DNA from 3 places in the Pantoea sp. X-Soil-TKNS-1207 genome. Region 2 is predicted to be linked to each of the others. Evidence: predicted binding sites of a transcription regulator. Region 2 holds the regulator's gene; each other region holds the start of a gene.
The links. The regulator ArgR, encoded in region 2, controls arginine synthesis, uptake and breakdown. The targets are predictions, from matches to a motif close to ANTGAATAAAAATACANT.
Positions count from the first base shown of each region.

Region 1: a site for ArgR is predicted at 4,108-4,125, ahead of argF (ornithine carbamoyltransferase). Genes of this name have one in related genera too.
Region 3: a site for ArgR is predicted at 3,216-3,233, ahead of argC (N-acetyl-gamma-glutamyl-phosphate reductase). Genes of this name have one in related genera too.

Region 1 is NZ_AP035958.1:623,831-629,508, reverse strand. Features, by position in the region: gene AC6I8V_RS02805 (valine--tRNA ligase) at 1-2,078, shown strand, start outside; gene AC6I8V_RS02800 (GNAT family N-acetyltransferase) at 2,147-2,650, shown strand; gene miaE (tRNA isopentenyl-2-thiomethyl-A-37 hydroxylase MiaE) at 2,743-3,504, opposite strand; gene rraB (ribonuclease E inhibitor RraB) at 3,566-3,985, opposite strand; gene argF (ornithine carbamoyltransferase) at 4,150-5,157, shown strand; gene pyrB (aspartate carbamoyltransferase) at 5,403-5,678, shown strand, end outside.
Region 2 is NZ_AP035958.1:3,871,700-3,877,377, reverse strand. Features, by position in the region: gene AC6I8V_RS17980 (NAD-dependent succinate-semialdehyde dehydrogenase) at 1-75, shown strand, start outside; gene AC6I8V_RS17975 (barstar family protein) at 102-371, shown strand; gene yhcN (peroxide/acid stress response protein YhcN) at 430-693, opposite strand; gene AC6I8V_RS17965 (YdgH/BhsA/McbA-like domain containing protein) at 798-1,070, opposite strand; gene yhcN (peroxide/acid stress response protein YhcN) at 1,160-1,423, opposite strand; gene argR (transcriptional regulator ArgR) at 1,914-2,384, opposite strand; gene mdh (malate dehydrogenase) at 2,815-3,750, shown strand; gene mscM (miniconductance mechanosensitive channel MscM) at 3,821-5,678, opposite strand, start outside.
Region 3 is NZ_AP035958.1:4,192,021-4,197,698, forward strand. Features, by position in the region: gene AC6I8V_RS19535 (argininosuccinate synthase) at 70-1,287, opposite strand; gene argB (acetylglutamate kinase) at 1,312-2,088, opposite strand; gene argC (N-acetyl-gamma-glutamyl-phosphate reductase) at 2,107-3,111, opposite strand; gene argE (acetylornithine deacetylase) at 3,280-4,428, shown strand; gene ppc (phosphoenolpyruvate carboxylase) at 4,673-5,678, shown strand, end outside.

The DNA.
Region 1 (5,678 bases), 1.1 Mb from region 2:
CGATCGTTGGCGATGAACACGCCGATATGGAGAAAGGCACCGGTTGCGTGAAGATCACCCCGGCGCACGACTTCAACGACTACGAAGTGGGTCGTCGTCACGCGCTGCCGATGATCAACATCCTGACCTTTGACGGCGATATCCGTGCCACGGCTGAAGTGCTGGATACCAACGGCGAAGAAACCGATGTGTATAGCAACGAAATCCCGGCCCAGTTCCAGAACATGGAGCGTTTTGCCGCACGTAAAGCTATCGTCGCTGCCGTGGATGCCCTCGGCCTGCTGGACGAGATCAAACCCCACGATCTGACCGTTCCTTACGGCGACCGTGGCGGCGTGGTGATCGAGCCGATGCTGACCGACCAATGGTATGTGCGCACGGCCCCGCTGGCGAAAGTGGCGGTGGAAGCGGTTGAAAACGGCGACATCCAGTTTGTACCGAAGCAGTACGAAAACATGTACTTCTCCTGGATGCGTGATATCCAGGACTGGTGTATCTCCCGTCAGCTGTGGTGGGGTCACCGCATTCCGGCGTGGTACGACAATCACGGCAACGTGTATGTCGGTCGCACCGAGGAAGAAGTGCGTCAGGAAAACAACCTCGCCGCCGATGTGGCGTTGCGCCAGGACGACGACGTGCTGGACACCTGGTTCTCTTCCGGCCTGTGGACCTTCTCCACGCTGGGCTGGCCGGAGAACACCGACGCGCTGCGCACCTTCCATCCAACCAGCGTGCTGGTGAGTGGTTTCGACATCATCTTCTTCTGGATTGCCCGCATGATCATGCTGACCATGCACTTTATGAAAGATGAAGACGGCAAGCCGCAGGTGCCATTCAAGACCGTGTATATCACTGGTCTGATCCGCGACGAAGAAGGGCAGAAAATGTCCAAGTCGAAAGGCAACGTCATCGATCCGCTGGATATGGTTGACGGCATTTCGCTGGAAGATCTGCTGGAAAAACGTACCGGCAACATGATGCAGCCGCAGCTGGCCGACAAAATCCGCAAGCGTACCGAGAAGCAGTTCCCGGACGGGATCGTGCCTTCCGGCACCGATGCCCTGCGCTTTACCCTGGCAGCGCTGGCCTCAACCGGCCGCGACATTAACTGGGATATGAAGCGTCTCGAAGGCTATCGCAACTTCTGTAACAAGCTGTGGAACGCCAGCCGCTTCGTGCTGATGAACACCGAAGATCAGGATTGTGGTCAGAACGGCGGCGAAATGAAGCTGTCGCTGGCGGATCGCTGGATTCTGACTGAATTCAACAGCACGGTGAAAGCCTACCGTGAGGCGCTGGATAGCTATCGTTTCGATATCGCGGCCAACCTGCTGTATGACTTCACCTGGAACCAGTTCTGCGACTGGTATCTGGAGCTGACCAAGCCGGTGATGAACAGCGGTAGCGAAGCGGAACTGCGCGGTACGCGTAATACGCTGGTGACCGTGCTGGAAGCCTTGCTGCGTCTGGCGCATCCGATCATTCCGTTTATCACCGAAACCATCTGGCAGCGCGTGAAGGGGCTGAAAAACATCAGCGACGATACCATCATGCTGCAACCGTTCCCGCAGTATGACGCGGCGAAAGAAGATGCGGTGGCGCAGGCGGATATCGAGTGGATGAAGCAGGCGATTGTGGCGGTGCGTAATATCCGCGCCGAAATGAACATCGCGCTGAGCAAACCGCTCGACGTGCTGCTGCGTGACTGCTCACCGGCGGCGCTGCGTCGCGTGGAAGAGAACCGCAACTTCCTGTCGCGTCTGGCGCGTCTGGAAAGCCTGACCATTCTGCCTGCGGGCGAGAAAGGCCCGGTATCGGTGACCAAGATTGTTGAAGGCGCTGAGCTGCTGATCCCGATGGCCGATCTGGTCAACAAGGAAGCGGAGCTGGATCGTCTGGCGAAAGAGCTGACCAAGCTGGATGTTGAGATCGAGAAGATCCAGACCAAGCTGGCGAACGAAGGCTTTGTCGCACGCGCACCGGAAGCGGTAGTGGCGAAAGAGCGCGAGCGTGCAGCGGAGCTGGAACAATCGAAAGCAAAACTGATTGAACAGCAGGGCGTGATTGCGGCATTGTAATCGCTTCAGGCCAACTGCTTAATCGAAGCCGGGCACTGCCCGGCTTTTTTATACCGGATGAGATGATAATGACCACCGTCACCCCACTGAATCTTCAGGTGCGTCCGATTGCCGCGGCAGATAATCCGCTGATTGCGCAGGTGATCCGCGACGTGTCTGCCGAGTTTGGCCTGACCGCTGATAAAGGCTATACCGTGTCCGATCCCAACCTGGATCGCCTGTTCGAGTTGTACAGCGAGGCGAACAGCGCCTACTGGATCGTCGAGCATCAGGGTAAAGTTCTGGGCGGCGGCGGCGTTGCGCCGCTGGCATGTAGCGCACCGGATATTTGTGAATTGCAGAAGATGTATTTCCTGCCGGAGGTACGCGGCTTCGGCCTGGCGCGCGATCTGGCGCTGCGGGCGATGGATTACGCGCGCCAGCAGGGGTTTCGCCGCTGTTATCTGGAAACCACCGGCAGCCTGACGCGGGCGATTAAGTTGTATGAATCACTCGGGTTTGTGTTGATTGATGACGCGATGGGCTGCACCGGACATGTGGATTGTGAAGTGCGCATGTTGCGCACGCTGTGATGCACAATTTAATCAGGTCGCCATGAATGGCGACCCTACGTAGGATCAGCATTTATGCTGACCTGACTGATAACCGCTCACATCCCTTTCAGTTAAAACGCCGGTACGCCGCTATGAAATCGCAGCTCGCTATCCGGTTCGCTAATCAGACGCCCTTCCGCCTCACCAATCGCACGCACGCGTGGCGCGATATCCTTCGGTGAAATCTGCGCCGCCAGCGCCAGATAATCCTGGTAATGACGCGCTTCAGAACGCAGCAGCGAGATATAGAACTTCTCCAGCTGTTCATCCAGATACGGCGCCAGGCTGGCAAAACGTTCGCAGGAACGCGCCTCAATGTAAGCTCCGCAAATCAGCTTATCCACCAGCGTATCCGGCTCGTGGGTGGTGACCTCGCGCAGTAGCCCTTTGGCGTAACGACTGGCGGTGATTTTGCGATACGGCAGACCGCGCGCCTGCATGATTTCCCACACCTGATAAAAATGGTGCAGTTCTTCTTTGATCAGCAGCACCATCTTTTCCACCAGATCATCGGCCCACGGCAGTTCATTGCGCACGATGATGCTTTTGGTCAGGCTCTTGTGGGCGTTGATAAAGTTGCTGTCGTGATCCTCGCCAAAGATAAAATCTTCATACGGCTTGAGCCACGCCAGAATGGCGTCACCACTCGGTTTATCGGCCACATATTTGCGGATCAGCCAGACGGCGGTTTGCGCCGCTTTCAGCTCGCATACCATGTGGTCAGTCAGCAGTAGCGTCAGGTTTTCCGGTTTGCGCGCCTCGTCGATCCACGCCTGGGGCGTGCGGCAGTGCAGAAATTGATGGATAGGTTCTAACAGCGGAGCGTAATTCATCGGCTTTCTTTGTGTTACGGGGAATCCAATCCGGGCGGCGATTGCCGCCGCCCGTTAATCCTTAGTGACGCACACCGTCATCGTCGTCGTCGACGAACTCGCCATCGTCATCTTCGTCTTCGGCATCCGGGTCCTCAAAATAGGTGCCCCAGCCGTCGTAATCGACGTTGTATTTACCCGCCAGATTGACCAGTTGCTCAACCTGCGCATCGATCAGCTCAGGTTTCAGCGCGGCTTCGCTCAGGATGTCGACACACATCACCGTGCTGCCATCCTCCAGTTCCAGCTCCTCAGGCTCGGAGACTTCGTAGCCGAGTTTGAATGCATCAACCGCGACCTTTTCCAGCGAGTCAAAATTGTTGCAGGAGAGATGATGCTCGATGGTGTACAGCGCGTCCGGATCGCTGCCATCTTCCAGTAATTCATCAATGATTAACCGCGTCTCTTCGCGCTGCTCATCCAGCAATGCTTCGTATGCCATGGGGATATCCTCAAAAATGTTCGGCAATGATGCAATTATTTTCCCACACTGCCTCGCGCGCCACTACACAAAACGGAAAGTTTCTTAACGTCGGGGTTGAAAATGCATATTCATACGGTTAGATTGAATTTTAATTCATTTATGTTGGTCACATGGAGCGCTGTATGAGTCAGCTGAATCAACGCCATTTCCTGAGATTGCTGGACTTCACCCCAGCAGAAATCGATTACCTGTTAAGTCTGGCAGGTGAATTAAAAAACGCTAAGAAAAATGCCGCAGAAACGCAGTACCTGAAAGGCAAAAACATTGCGCTCATCTTCGAAAAAGACTCGACCCGTACCCGATGCTCTTTCGAAGTTGCCGCTTACGATCAGGGTGCTAACGTCACTTACCTCGGCCCCAGCGGCAGCCAGATCGGCCATAAAGAGTCGATGAAAGATACCGCACGCGTGCTGGGCCGCATGTATGACGGTATTCAGTATCGCGGCTACGGCCAGGCGCTGGTGGAAACCCTCGCTGAGCACGCTGGCGTGCCGGTGTGGAACGGCCTGACGACCGAATTCCATCCCACCCAGCTGCTGGCCGATTTGCTGACGATGCAGGAACATCTGCCGCAAAAATCGCTGAACGAAATGACGCTGGTGTACGTTGGCGATGCCCGCAACAACATGGGTAACAGTATGCTGGAAGCGGCAGCGCTGGTGGGTCTGGACCTGCGCCTGGTGGCGCCGAAAGGTTGCTGGCCGGAGGCGCATCTGGTGGAGCAGTGCCGTGCGGCGGCGCAGAAAACCGGCGGTAAAATTACCCTGACGGAAGAGATCGCCGCAGGCGTACAGGGTGCCGATTTCATCTACACTGACGTATGGGTATCGATGGGCGAAGACAAATCGGTATGGTCCGATCGTATCGCCCTGCTGCGCCCGTATCAGGTAAACAGCGCGATGCTGGCGCTGACCGGCAATCCGCAGGTGAAGTTCCTGCATTGCCTGCCTGCTTTCCACGACGATCAAACCACGCTGGGACGTCAGATGGCCGAGCAGTACGGTCTGAACGACGGCATGGAAGTCAGCAATGAGGTGTTTGAATCGCAGCACAGCATTGTGTTCGACCAGGCAGAAAACCGGATGCACACCATCAAAGCGGTGATGGTCGCGACACTTGGGCAGCCCTGATAGTATCGCCCCGCAAACGATTACCCCGCGTGCGATTTTTGCTTGATGCAAATCAGTGAATGCGTATAATGCGCCCCAATTTGCCGGGAGGAAGCATGCAACAGTGCAGCGCACAATTTGACGTTCAGTTACGCCTGAAAGCAGGCGGCGCACCTGTTTCTTTCCGTCATCAATCGATCGCAAAAAAAGCCCCTTAAGCAGGGGCTTTTTTTTGTCTGTAATCCGGCAGCGCAGAGGAGAGAGCTATGGCCAACCCGCTATATCGTAAGCATATTATTTCAATTAACGATCTCAACCGCGATGAGCTGGAGCTGGTACTGCATACCGCCGCGCAGCTGAAAGCGCATCCGCAGCCGGAGCTGCTGAAGCACAACGTGATCGCCAGCTGCTTCTTTGAAGCCTCAACGCGCACCCGGTTGTCGTTTGAAACCGCTATGCATCGCCTCGGCGCCTCGGTGGTGGGTTTTGCCGATGGCAGCAACACCTCGCTCGGTAAAAAGGGCGAAACTCTCGCCGATACC
Region 2 (5,678 bases):
GGACGCGAAGGGTCAGTGCTCGGCATGGAGGAGTATCTGGAGGTGAAAACGCTGCATCTCGGCGGACTCGCTTAGCCATCGCCACAAAGAGGATCGTCATGATGAGGATCGAACGTTTTGATTTCGATGAAATCGTCGATCAGGCACACTTTTTCCGCCAGTTCAGCGATCGATTTGCGCTGGCGGATCTGGCGATTAACGATCTGGACGATCTCTGGGAAGCGGTGATTAGCGATCAACTGCCGTTGCCGCTGGAGATTGAGTTTATTCACTTAGGGAAAGGACAGAAGCGCCGTTATGGCGCGTTGATTCTGTTATTTGATGAAGCAGAAGAGGAGCTGGAAGGTCAGCTCCGCTTTAATGTTAAGTAACGGCAAAAAGGGCCCCGGCGAGCGGGGCCAAAGGGTTCGTCAAGCAGTTGACGAGGAATTACTTATACAGTTCAGCAGTGATGTGATAGTTGTCGCCGGTACGGGCTTCAATCACTTTATAAGCGCTGGCACCCTGTTCATCGGCTTTTTGCGACAGCTGAGCACGATAATCCATAGGCGCACCGGCAGTACCACTGATGGTGACTGTCCCCGCAGGCTGCATATTCTGGGCCTGTTGCTCAGTTACCAGCTGTGCCGCAGAGGCACCAAAGGCAAGCAGAGAGAGCAGGCTAGCGGTTGCAATGGTTGTTTTGATTTTCATAATTATTCTCCTTTTTACAATCAACAACCTGCGGTGAAAAGTATGGGAGCGGGTCGTCGATTCTTATCCAGGCGCCGTGTCGGCGCCGGATAGTCAGTTATCGATTATTTGTACAATTCAGCTGTGACGTGGATGGTGTCATTCTGATTGTTTTCAATGATGCGGTAATGGCTGGCACCCTGAGCGTCGGCTTTAGCAGACAGCTCATCACGGATGTTGTTCTGGTCGCCATCACGGCCACTGACGCTGATAGTCTGGTTCATAGGTTGCAGGTTCATGGAGTCAGCCTGTTCGTTAGTGATCAGGTTGGCAGCGCTGGCGCCAAAAGAAAGAATGGAAGCCAGGCTCAGAACGGCGATAGATAATTTAGTTTTCATGATTCACTCTCCTGAATTTGGGTTAGCAACCTGAGCGCAATCGCGACTCAAATGGGTTGCTGTTCACACTGCGTCTTGTTTCAGCAAACTTATTTATAAAGCTCAGCGGTAGCGTGGTAGGTGTTGTCATTACGCGCTTCGATGACGCGGTAAGCTTTAGCACCTTGCTGGTCTGCTTTTTCGCTCAGTTGCTGATGGATATCCATCGGCGTACCGGCAGCGCCGCTGACACTGATGGTGCCTGCCGGTTGCAGATTCATTGCCTGATCGGCATTGATAGATTCTGCGGCAAATGCACCAAATGACAGGGCAGAAAGAACACTCAGGGTTGCGATAGTAGTTTTAAGTTTCATGTCTATTTCCTCGTCTTATGTTTTTTTCTCTTTTTCTTAGCTGTGATTTGCATCACGAAACAAGTATAGATCTAATCACCCATGAAATTAATATTCTGCTAATAATGTTTGGTTGTTATTCTTTGTCCTTATGACAAGTTTTAATAACCGAGAGTTATAAAAACTGTCTGTTTTGTGTTCACATGGTGTTAATTGCATGTAAAAACAACAACCTATGTCATTTTATCTTTTTGTGCGAAAGATCGTGGTTGATCCCGCTGGCTGATACGCAAGGAGTGGGTGAAGCCGCTGAGGTTTCTGTGTAAAGCAGTGTAAAATAGCGCGAAAGGTTAAGCAGGACAAAAGGTCCTACCAATTATCTGTGGGTGTGAGAACCGGCCGCTATATGGATAATGCCTTGTTTCTGGAAGGATTTAAGCGAAACGCAGTGGCATAAGGCCAGCGAGACAGGATGTTACCGGCAGGTGATCTGCCGGTAGCAGGCAGGGTTTTATAGCTCTTGTTCGAATAACACCAGAATGGCGTCGTACAGCTGCTTCACGGTAAAGGTACGCGCGGGGGTAATAAAGATGGTGTCATCACCGGCGATGGTACCGAGGATACCTTCCGCTTTACCCAGTGAATCCAGCAGTCGCGCGATAAGCTGCGCGGCGCCAGGGCTGGTATGAATCACTACCAGCGCATCGTTATAGTCGATATCCAGCACCAGATTTTTCAGCGGGCTGGTGGTGGTGGGCACGCCCAGTTCGGCTGGCAGGCAGTAAACCATCTCCATTTTCGCGTTGCGCGTGCGCACCGCGCCGAACTTGGTAAGCATACGAGAAACTTTTGACTGGTTGATGTTCTCGAAGCCGTCTTCCTGCAACGCCTGCACAATTTCACCCTGAGAGCTGAATTTCTCTTCTTTCAAAAGGGCTTTGAACGCCTTAATCAGGTCGTCTTGTTTAGATGGGTTTCGCATAGGTTACCAATAAAAAGAGGGATGCTTTGGGCAACAGGCCCATGGCAGATAAATTATTATGCATTTAAATGAATTTTTATGCAATAAACCTGGTGAGAGATTCGCCGGGAAAACCTGCGGGGCGGCGATCATAACAGAGATTTCCCGTCGCGCCAAAATCGCGGCCTGGCGCGCAAAAGCGAAGGTTGCAATGTTGTTATATTATTGAAGTGGTAACAACAAAATGACTGATCATTGCCGAACCCTGTTTTCTGGCTGCGACCTATGATCATTCAGGCGACTTCTGAAGTGTGGATGTCTCGGGAGCCGGATTGCGGCGTCAGTGTTAACAGCGCGACGGGTTTTGTCGCTATCGCCTGAGAAGTTGATTAAACTCGTAACCCGATGGAAATCCGGCATATCTCTGCCCCACCTTAATAAGGAGTCCAGGATGAAAGTTGCCGTTCTCGGTGCCGCTGGTGGTATTGGCCAGGCGCTCGCACTGCTGCTCAAGACCCAATTACCCGCAGGTTCAGCCCTTTCGCTTTACGATATCGCCCCGGTAACGCCGGGTGTGGCTGTCGATCTCAGCCATATTCCTACCGCAGTGAAAATTGAGGGGTTCAGTGGTGAAGATGCCACCCCCGCGCTGCAGGGAGCCGATGTGGTGCTGATCTCCGCCGGAGTGGCACGTAAACCCGGCATGGATCGCGCCGACCTCTTTAACGTCAACGCTGGCATTGTCCGCAACCTGATTGAACAGGTGGCGAGCACCGCGCCGAAAGCCCTGATTGGCGTCATCACCAACCCGGTCAACACCACGGTGGCGATTGCTGCCGAAGTGCTGAAGAAAGCGGGCGTCTATGACAAAAATCGTCTGTTTGGCGTGACGACGCTGGATATCATCCGCGCCAACACCTTTGTCGCCGCGCTGAAAGGTAAACAGCCGGGCGAGATTGAAGTGCCGGTGGTGGGCGGCCATTCGGGCGTCACCATTCTGCCGCTGCTGTCGCAGGTGAAAGGCATCAGTTTCAGCGATCAGGAGGTCGCCGATCTGACCAAACGCATTCAGAATGCCGGTACCGAAGTGGTGGAAGCGAAAGCGGGTGGCGGTTCAGCAACCCTGTCGATGGGGCAGGCGGCAGCGCGTTTTGGCCTGTCGCTGGTGCGCGCCATGCAGGGTGAAGCGAATGTGGTGGAGTGCGCCTATGTGGAAGGGGATGGCGAATACGCCCGCTTCTTCTCGCAGCCGCTGCTGCTGGGCAAAAACGGTATCGTCGAACGCCGACCGCTGGGGCCGCTGAGCGCCTTTGAGCAGCAGGCATTGACCGGTATGCTGGAAACGCTGAAGAAAGATATCGCGCAGGGCGAAGAGTTTGTTAAGTAGCCTGTAAGGTCGCCATAAATGGCGACCTTGATTTGTGCGACCCTCGATGCGGTCGGGATCTCTCCCGACCTTACAACCCACCCGATTTATAATTACGAGCCGCAGGCGCGCCATTGCTGGCCGGAGTTTTCTTGCCCAGCGTCTCCATACGTACCTGGAATGGCGGGAAGGGCATCTCGATACCGTGTTCTTCAAACCCGCGCAGAATCAGCTGATGCAGCTCATGGCGCAGCGGCATACGATGCCCCATTTCTGCCGCATACACGCGCAGCTCAAACAGCTGAATACCCTGCTGCAAATCCACCAGGAACACATCCGGCGCGGGCATATCCAGCACGTAGGTGCAGCGTTCTGCCGCCTGTTTCAACAGGTTGGTCACTTCATCGCTGTTCACCCCGGCCGGGGCCGGTATGGTCAGCACCACGCGTGTCACGGAATCGGAGAGCGACCAGTTAACAAACTGCTCGGTAATAAAGGCCTTATTCGGCACGATAATCTCTTTGCGGTCCCAGTCGGTAATGGTGGTGGCGCGGGTGTTAATTCGCGTGATACTGCCGGTAAGATCGCGGATGGTCACGGTATCGCCAATACGAATCGGCTTCTCGAACAGGATAATCAGGCCGGAAATAAAGTTGGCGAAAATCTCCTGTAAACCAAAGCCCAGACCCACACCGAGCGCGGCGACCAGCCACTGCAATTTCGCCCATTCAATCCCAATCATCGAGAAGCCAATCAGCCCACCGATCAGCATCAGCAGATACTTGGTCAGGGTGGTAATCGCGTAACCCGTTCCTGGCGTCAGGCTCAGATGCTGCAACAGCGCCAGCTCCAGCAGAGCAGGCATATTGCGCACCAGCTGGGTGGTGATAATCAGCACCAGAATGGCGATAAGGATCGAACCGAGGGTAATAGGTTGTACGCTCTCCACCCCCTGAATTGTGGTGCTGACATCCCAGAGCCGGATGTTTTCGAGGAAACCGAACGCCGAATGAATTTCTGACCACAGCACAATCACCGACACCAGCGCGATCAGCGTCAGAATAGAACGCACCAGCCGCAGCGACTGGGCGCTGATGGCGTCAAGATCGACCACCGGCTCATCCGCATCCACCGCCTCGTTGTTGCCCGGCACCTGATCTTTCTCTTCTTCGCTGCGCGCGCGGTTAGCCAGCATATCGGCCCGTCGCTGACGGGCACGATCAAAGGCGATACGGCGGCGCTGAATCAGCATCCAGCGGCGGATGATGTGATAAATCACCAGCAGGAAGAACCAGATACCGACTGAGGTTTCCAGACGCGCCAGCAGCGCCTGCGCCGTGGCCAGATAACCGATGCAGGAGGCGAGCGCCGCCACCAGCGGGATGGCAATCATCAGGTTCCACAGGACACGGTTGATAAAATTATCGCCGTTGCCCTCTTTATCCAGATACAGCGGGATGCCGGCGCGCTTCAGGCTGACGGTAACGATGCTGAGCGCGCCGCAAATCAGGATGAAGCACAGTCGGCCGAGTGATGCCGAGAACTCGCGATCTTCCAGATTGGCGAATGCGATCAACAGCATAATCAGCGGCACAATCAGGCCGACGGTCAGCGAGTAATAACGCATCGCGCGTGCCACTCGCGCCTGCGGCCAGCGGAAATGCACCACAAACAGGCCGTTGGGGCGGGCAAAGGAGGCACTGATCATAAAGGCCCACAGCAGCGGCAGCGTGGCGGTTATGCCGTCGCCAATCGCCACGGCGAAGGGATAGGGCCAGGCCTCCTGCAAACCATAGCCGAGCGCCGCCCACAGCACGGGCAGCGGCAGCGCGACCAGAATGGACCAGAACACGGTGCGCAGCGTCAGGCTGAATTGATCCTGCGTAACCTTGCCGACTTTAATGGCGGAGCGGGTCAGGAAGGCTTTGTAGTGACGGCGTGAGCTGATG
Region 3 (5,678 bases), 320 kb from region 2:
ATACTCCTGAATGCTGTTAAACAAAGGGCGGCCCGAAGCCGCCCTTGAAACTGTGTCGTTACCGCGGAATTACTTCTTCTGCTCGTTCAGCGCGCGAATGCGTGAAGAGAGCGAGAACAGACGGATAAAGCCGCCCGCGTGACGGTGGTCGTAGACTTCGTCTTCGCCGAAGGTGGCAAACTCTTCAGAGTACAGGCTGTTGACGGATTTCTTCTGAATCGCCGTGGCCTGGCCTTTGTACAGTTGCAGAACCACTTCGCCGTTGACCAGCTCAGCCAGGGACTCAGCGGCCGCCTGGATAGACTGACGCAGCGGTGCGAACCAGCGACCGTCGTACACCACGTATGACATTTCCTGGCCCAGCTGCTCGCGCCATTTGAAGCTGTCGCGATCCAGAACCAGCTGCTCAACCGCACGCAGCGCGTTCACCATGATGGTGCCGCCTGGGGTTTCGTAGCAACCGCGAGACTTGATGCCCACCAGACGGTTTTCCACGATGTCGATACGGCCCACACCGTGTTTCGCGCCCAGTACGTTCAGTTTTTCCAGGCACTGGAACGGGCTAAGCTTCTCGCCGTTCACGCCAACCACGCGACCTTTTTCTACGGTCACGGTGACGTTCTCCGGCTGATCCGGCGCTTCCAGCGGATCAACGGTCCACACCCAGCAATCTTTGTTCGGTGCGTTCCACGGGCTTTCCAGCACGCCGCCTTCGGTGGAGATGTGCCAGGCGTTCTCGTCACGGCTGTAGATTTTTTCCAGCGACGCGGTGGTCGGGATGTTGCGCTCTTTCAGGTAGTCGAGCAGCGCTTCACGCGAACGCAGGTTCCACTCACGCCACGGCGCAACCACTTTCAGCTGCGGCGCCAGCGCGGTGTAGGTGGTTTCGAAACGCACCTGGTCGTTACCTTTACCGGTCGCACCGTGGCACAGCGCATCCGCGCCGACTTTCAGTGCCAGCTCAACCTGGGCTTTCGCGATAATCGGACGCGCCATGGAAGTACCCAGCAGGTAGGTGCCTTCGTACAGCGCACCGGTCTGCAATACCGGGTAAACATATTCACTGATGAACTCTTCACGCAGATCAACAACGTGGCACTCAGACGCACCTGACTGCAACGCTTTCTTCTCAACGCCATCCAGATCGGCAGGGTCCTGGCCGATATTCGCCACGAAGGCAACCACTTCACAGCCGCCGTAGTTCTCTTTCAGCCATGGAATGATGGCAGACGTATCAAGGCCACCGGAGTAAGCCAGAACAATTTTTTTGATGCCTTGCGTTTGCATTTCGTAATCCTTGAATCAGTATCGTTAAGCGAGAATCCGGGTGCCAATCGACACGCCGTTGAAAAGGGTTGGCAGCTGTTCAGCATGACGCCAGCTGGCGATATCGACCGGACGACCCAGGGTACGGGCCGCGTCGAGCGCTGCGTTAACTTTAACAATCATGCCATCGGTAATGATGCCCTGCGCGATCAGCTGTTCCGCTTTCGCTGCGGTCATCTCGGCGATGCGCTGGCCTTTGCCATCGAGAATACCGCTGACATCCGACAGCAGCACCAGATCGGCACCGATAGTCGCCGCCAGCGCGGTCGCCGCCTGGTCAGCGTTGACGTTCATCAGTTCGCCGCCATCGGTGATACCGATAGAGCTGATCACCGGCATATAGCCTGCGCCCAGCAGCGTATTCACCAGCGCCGGGTTGCCCGGTGTCGCATTACCTACGTGGCCCAGTTCTTCGTCGAACTGCTCGACATTCACCAGACCCGCATCACCCAGGCACAAACCCACCGCGTTGATGCCATATTTTTTCGCCCAGGCCAGCAGGGTCTTGTTCGCCGTACCGGCCAGGGCACCGGTAATAATGTCAATCTGATCGGCTGGCGTCACGCGCAAACCGTTCTTCTTTTTCACCGGCAGCGCGAGTTTCTTCATCAGCTCGTCCACCAGGCAGCCGCCACCGTGCACGATAATCAGCGGACGCTGATATTCAGTGCGGTACGCCAGCAGCGCATCAAACAGACGGGCCAGCGCTTCTTCGCTGTCCAGCAGGACGCCACCCAGTTTAATAATCAGCGGATTGGTCATGGTTTACTTACTCGTCCGTTAAATCAGTGACAGCGTTTCGGGGAAGCCGAAACGAATATTCAAACACTGAACCGCCTGGGAAGAGGCGCCTTTCAGCAGGTTATCTTCGGCGGCAACCACAATCAGGTGCTCGCCCTGTAATGCAAAACCGATGTCGCAGAACGGCAGGCCGACCACGCCTTTCAGCGCCGGCACACCTTTCTTATAGAGACGCACCAGCGGCTTGTCGTGATAAGCATTGTGGAACGCTTCCGCCACGTCCTCTTCCGTCACGCCCGGCTTCAGGCGGCAGGTCACGGTCGCGAGGATGCCGCGCGGGAAGTTGCCCAGATGCGGCGTAAAGATCACCGGCGTGCCGAGATGGGCAACAATTTCCGGATGATGACGATGATTGAACAGGCCATACGGTTGCAGGCTGACTTCGCAGAAACTGGTGGTGACGCTGGCTTTACGCCCGGCACCGCTCACGCCGCTGGTGGCGTTGATCACCGGCCATTGCGCTTCATTCAGCAGGCCCGCTTCCACCAGAGGTTTCAGTGCCAGCTGCGAGGCGGTGGGATAGCATCCCGGTACCGCCACCAGCTGCGCGTCTTTGATTTTTTCGTGTTGCCACTCCGCCAGACCGTAGACCGCTTTATCCAGCCAGTCGCCGTGCTGATGGGTGAAACCGTAATATTGATTGTAGAAAGCACCGTCGTTGACGCGGAACGCGCCGGAGAGATCGAACACCACACAACCGGCCTTGAGGAATTCCGGGGCCAGATCGTGGCTGACTTCGTGCGCCGTGGCGAGGAACACCACATCGACTTTATCCGCCCATTCAGCCGCATCGCTCAGCGGCTGCAACGGCAGGTCGACAATCCCTTTCAGCTGCGGATGCAGATCGGAGAGTAATTTTCCGGCATCCGGGCTTTGCGCTGAAACCGCTAAAGCGGTTATGTTCATATGCGGATGGCGATTCAGGTAGGTGGCAAGCTCTACGCCAGCGTAACCACTGGCACCAACGATCAGCGTATTCAACATCAGGCTGTATACCTTATTACAGTCACACGTTCCGGGTCGCGGCCTTGCCCCGTTGCCCACGATGCCGTTTGCAGAAGATTTACTGTTCACATGCAGACGACGTTAATGTATTTTTATTCACTATTAATGCATGAATATTGATACATCCTAACCCAAGGACCGTCAACAGTGAAGACAAAATTACCACCTTTTATCGAACTCTACCGCCAGCTGATTGCCACCCCATCGATCAGCGCCACCGATGCCGCACTCGATCAGAGCAATGAAACTTTAATCAATTTGCTGGCGGGCTGGTTCCGCGATCTGGGCTTCAGCACCGAAGTGCAACCGGTACCCGGAACCCGCCATAAATTCAACCTGCTGGCGCGGACCGGAACCGGGGCTGGCGGCTTATTACTGGCGGGTCACACCGACACCGTTCCGTTCGATGATGGCCGCTGGACGCGCGATCCGTTTACCCTGACTGAACACGACAACAAACTGTACGGTTTAGGCACGGCGGATATGAAAGGGTTCTTTGCCTTTATTCTGGATGCGCTGCGTGACGTTGACGTGACCAAACTGAACAAGCCGCTCTACATTCTCGCCACCGCCGATGAAGAAACCACCATGGCGGGCGCGAAATATTTTGCCGAATCCACGCAACTGCGCCCGGACTGCGCCATTATCGGTGAACCGACGTCGCTCAAGCCGGTACGCGCGCACAAAGGCCATCTGTCGAATGTGATCCGTATTCAGGGGCAATCCGGCCACTCCAGCGACCCGGCGCGTGGCGTTAACGCCATCGAACTGATGCACGAGTCGATCACCCAGCTGATGCAGCTGCGCAACACGCTGAAGTCGCGTTACAACCACGATGGTTTCGAGATTCCTTATCCGACCATGAACTTCGGCCATATTCATGGCGGTGATGCGGCCAACCGTATTTGCGCCTGCTGTGAACTGCATATGGATATTCGTCCGTTGCCGGGTCTGACCCTGAGCGATCTGGATGGCCTGCTCAACGAAGCGCTGGCACCGGTAAGCGAGCGCTGGCCGGGTCGTCTGACGGTGGGCGAGCTGCATCCGCCGATTCCGGGTTATGAGTGTCCGGCGGATCATGAGCTGGTAAAAGTGGTGGAAAAACTGCTGGGTACGCCGACCGAAGTGGTGAATTACTGCACCGAAGCGCCGTTTATCCAGCAACTGTGCCCGACGCTGGTATTAGGTCCGGGTTCTATCAATCAGGCACATCAGCCGGATGAGTTTATTGATACATCATTTATTAAGCCGACCCATGCGCTCATCACGCAGGTTGTGCATCATTTTTGCCATTGATTAACAACAAATGGGGCATTTCACTGTTTAATCAGCAAAATGCCCCGTCAATGTTCGGGATTTGATAATAAGAATAACTTATCTCGCTTCACTCCAGTTAAATTCTTTGAATTTCCAACATTTAGCAGCAAAATTTCGTCAGTTTAAGGCAATTGACGAACCGGACGATACGTGGCTAGATAAAAGACGAAGTTATGCCCGTTGGGTGTATGAATTAAAAAGACGATAAGGGTGTCAGGGTCAAATGAACGAACAATATTCCGCAATGCGAAGTAATGTCAGTATGCTCGGCAAACTGCTCGGGGATACGATAAAGGATGCACTGGGAGAGAACATCCTCGATCAGGTGGAGACTATCCGCAAACTCTCTAAGTCATCCCGTGCAGGAAATGACACTCATCGTAAGGAACTGCTGACTACGCTGCAAAATCTGTCGAATGACGAGCTGCTGCCCGTCGCGCGCGCATTCAGCCAGTTCCTGAATCTTACCAACGTGGCAGAACAGTATCAGACCATTTCCCGTAGCGGCGACGGCGCTAATCACCCGGAACTGCTGAAAACCACGTTCGATCGCCTGAAACAGCAGAAAGATCTCAATGAAAACGACATCCGCGCGGCGATTGAATCGCTATCGCTGGAGCTGGTGCTGACCGCGCACCCCACCGAGATCACCCGTCGTACGCTGATCCACAAGCTGGTTGAAGTTAACAGCTGCCTGCAACAACTCGACCATACCGATATCTCCGATTACGAACGTAATCAGGTGATGCGCCGTCTGCGTCAGCTGGTCGCCCAGGCATGGCATACCGACGAAATCCGTAAATATCGCCCGACGCCGGTCGACGAAGCCAAATGGGGCTTTGCCGTGGTGGAAAACAGCCTGTGGGAAGGCGTACCGGCGTTTCTGCGCGAGCTGAATGAGCAGGTGGAAGAGACCTTTGGTATGCAGCTACCGGTCGATTTTGTGCCGGTGAAGTTTACCTCGTGGATGGGCGGTGACCGCGACGGCAACCCGAACGTGACCGCCAGCGTCACGCGCCATGTCCTGCAACTCAGCCGCTGGAAAGCAGCCGATCTGTTCCTGCGGGATATCGGCGTGCTGATTTCCGAGCTGTCGATGTCCGAGTGCAGCGACGAAGTGCGCGAGCTGAGCGGCGACCCGGAAGCGCTCGAGCCGTACCGCGTGATTCTGAAGCGTATCCGCAGCCAGCTGATGACCACGCAAGCGTTTCTGGAGCGTCGTCTGAAAG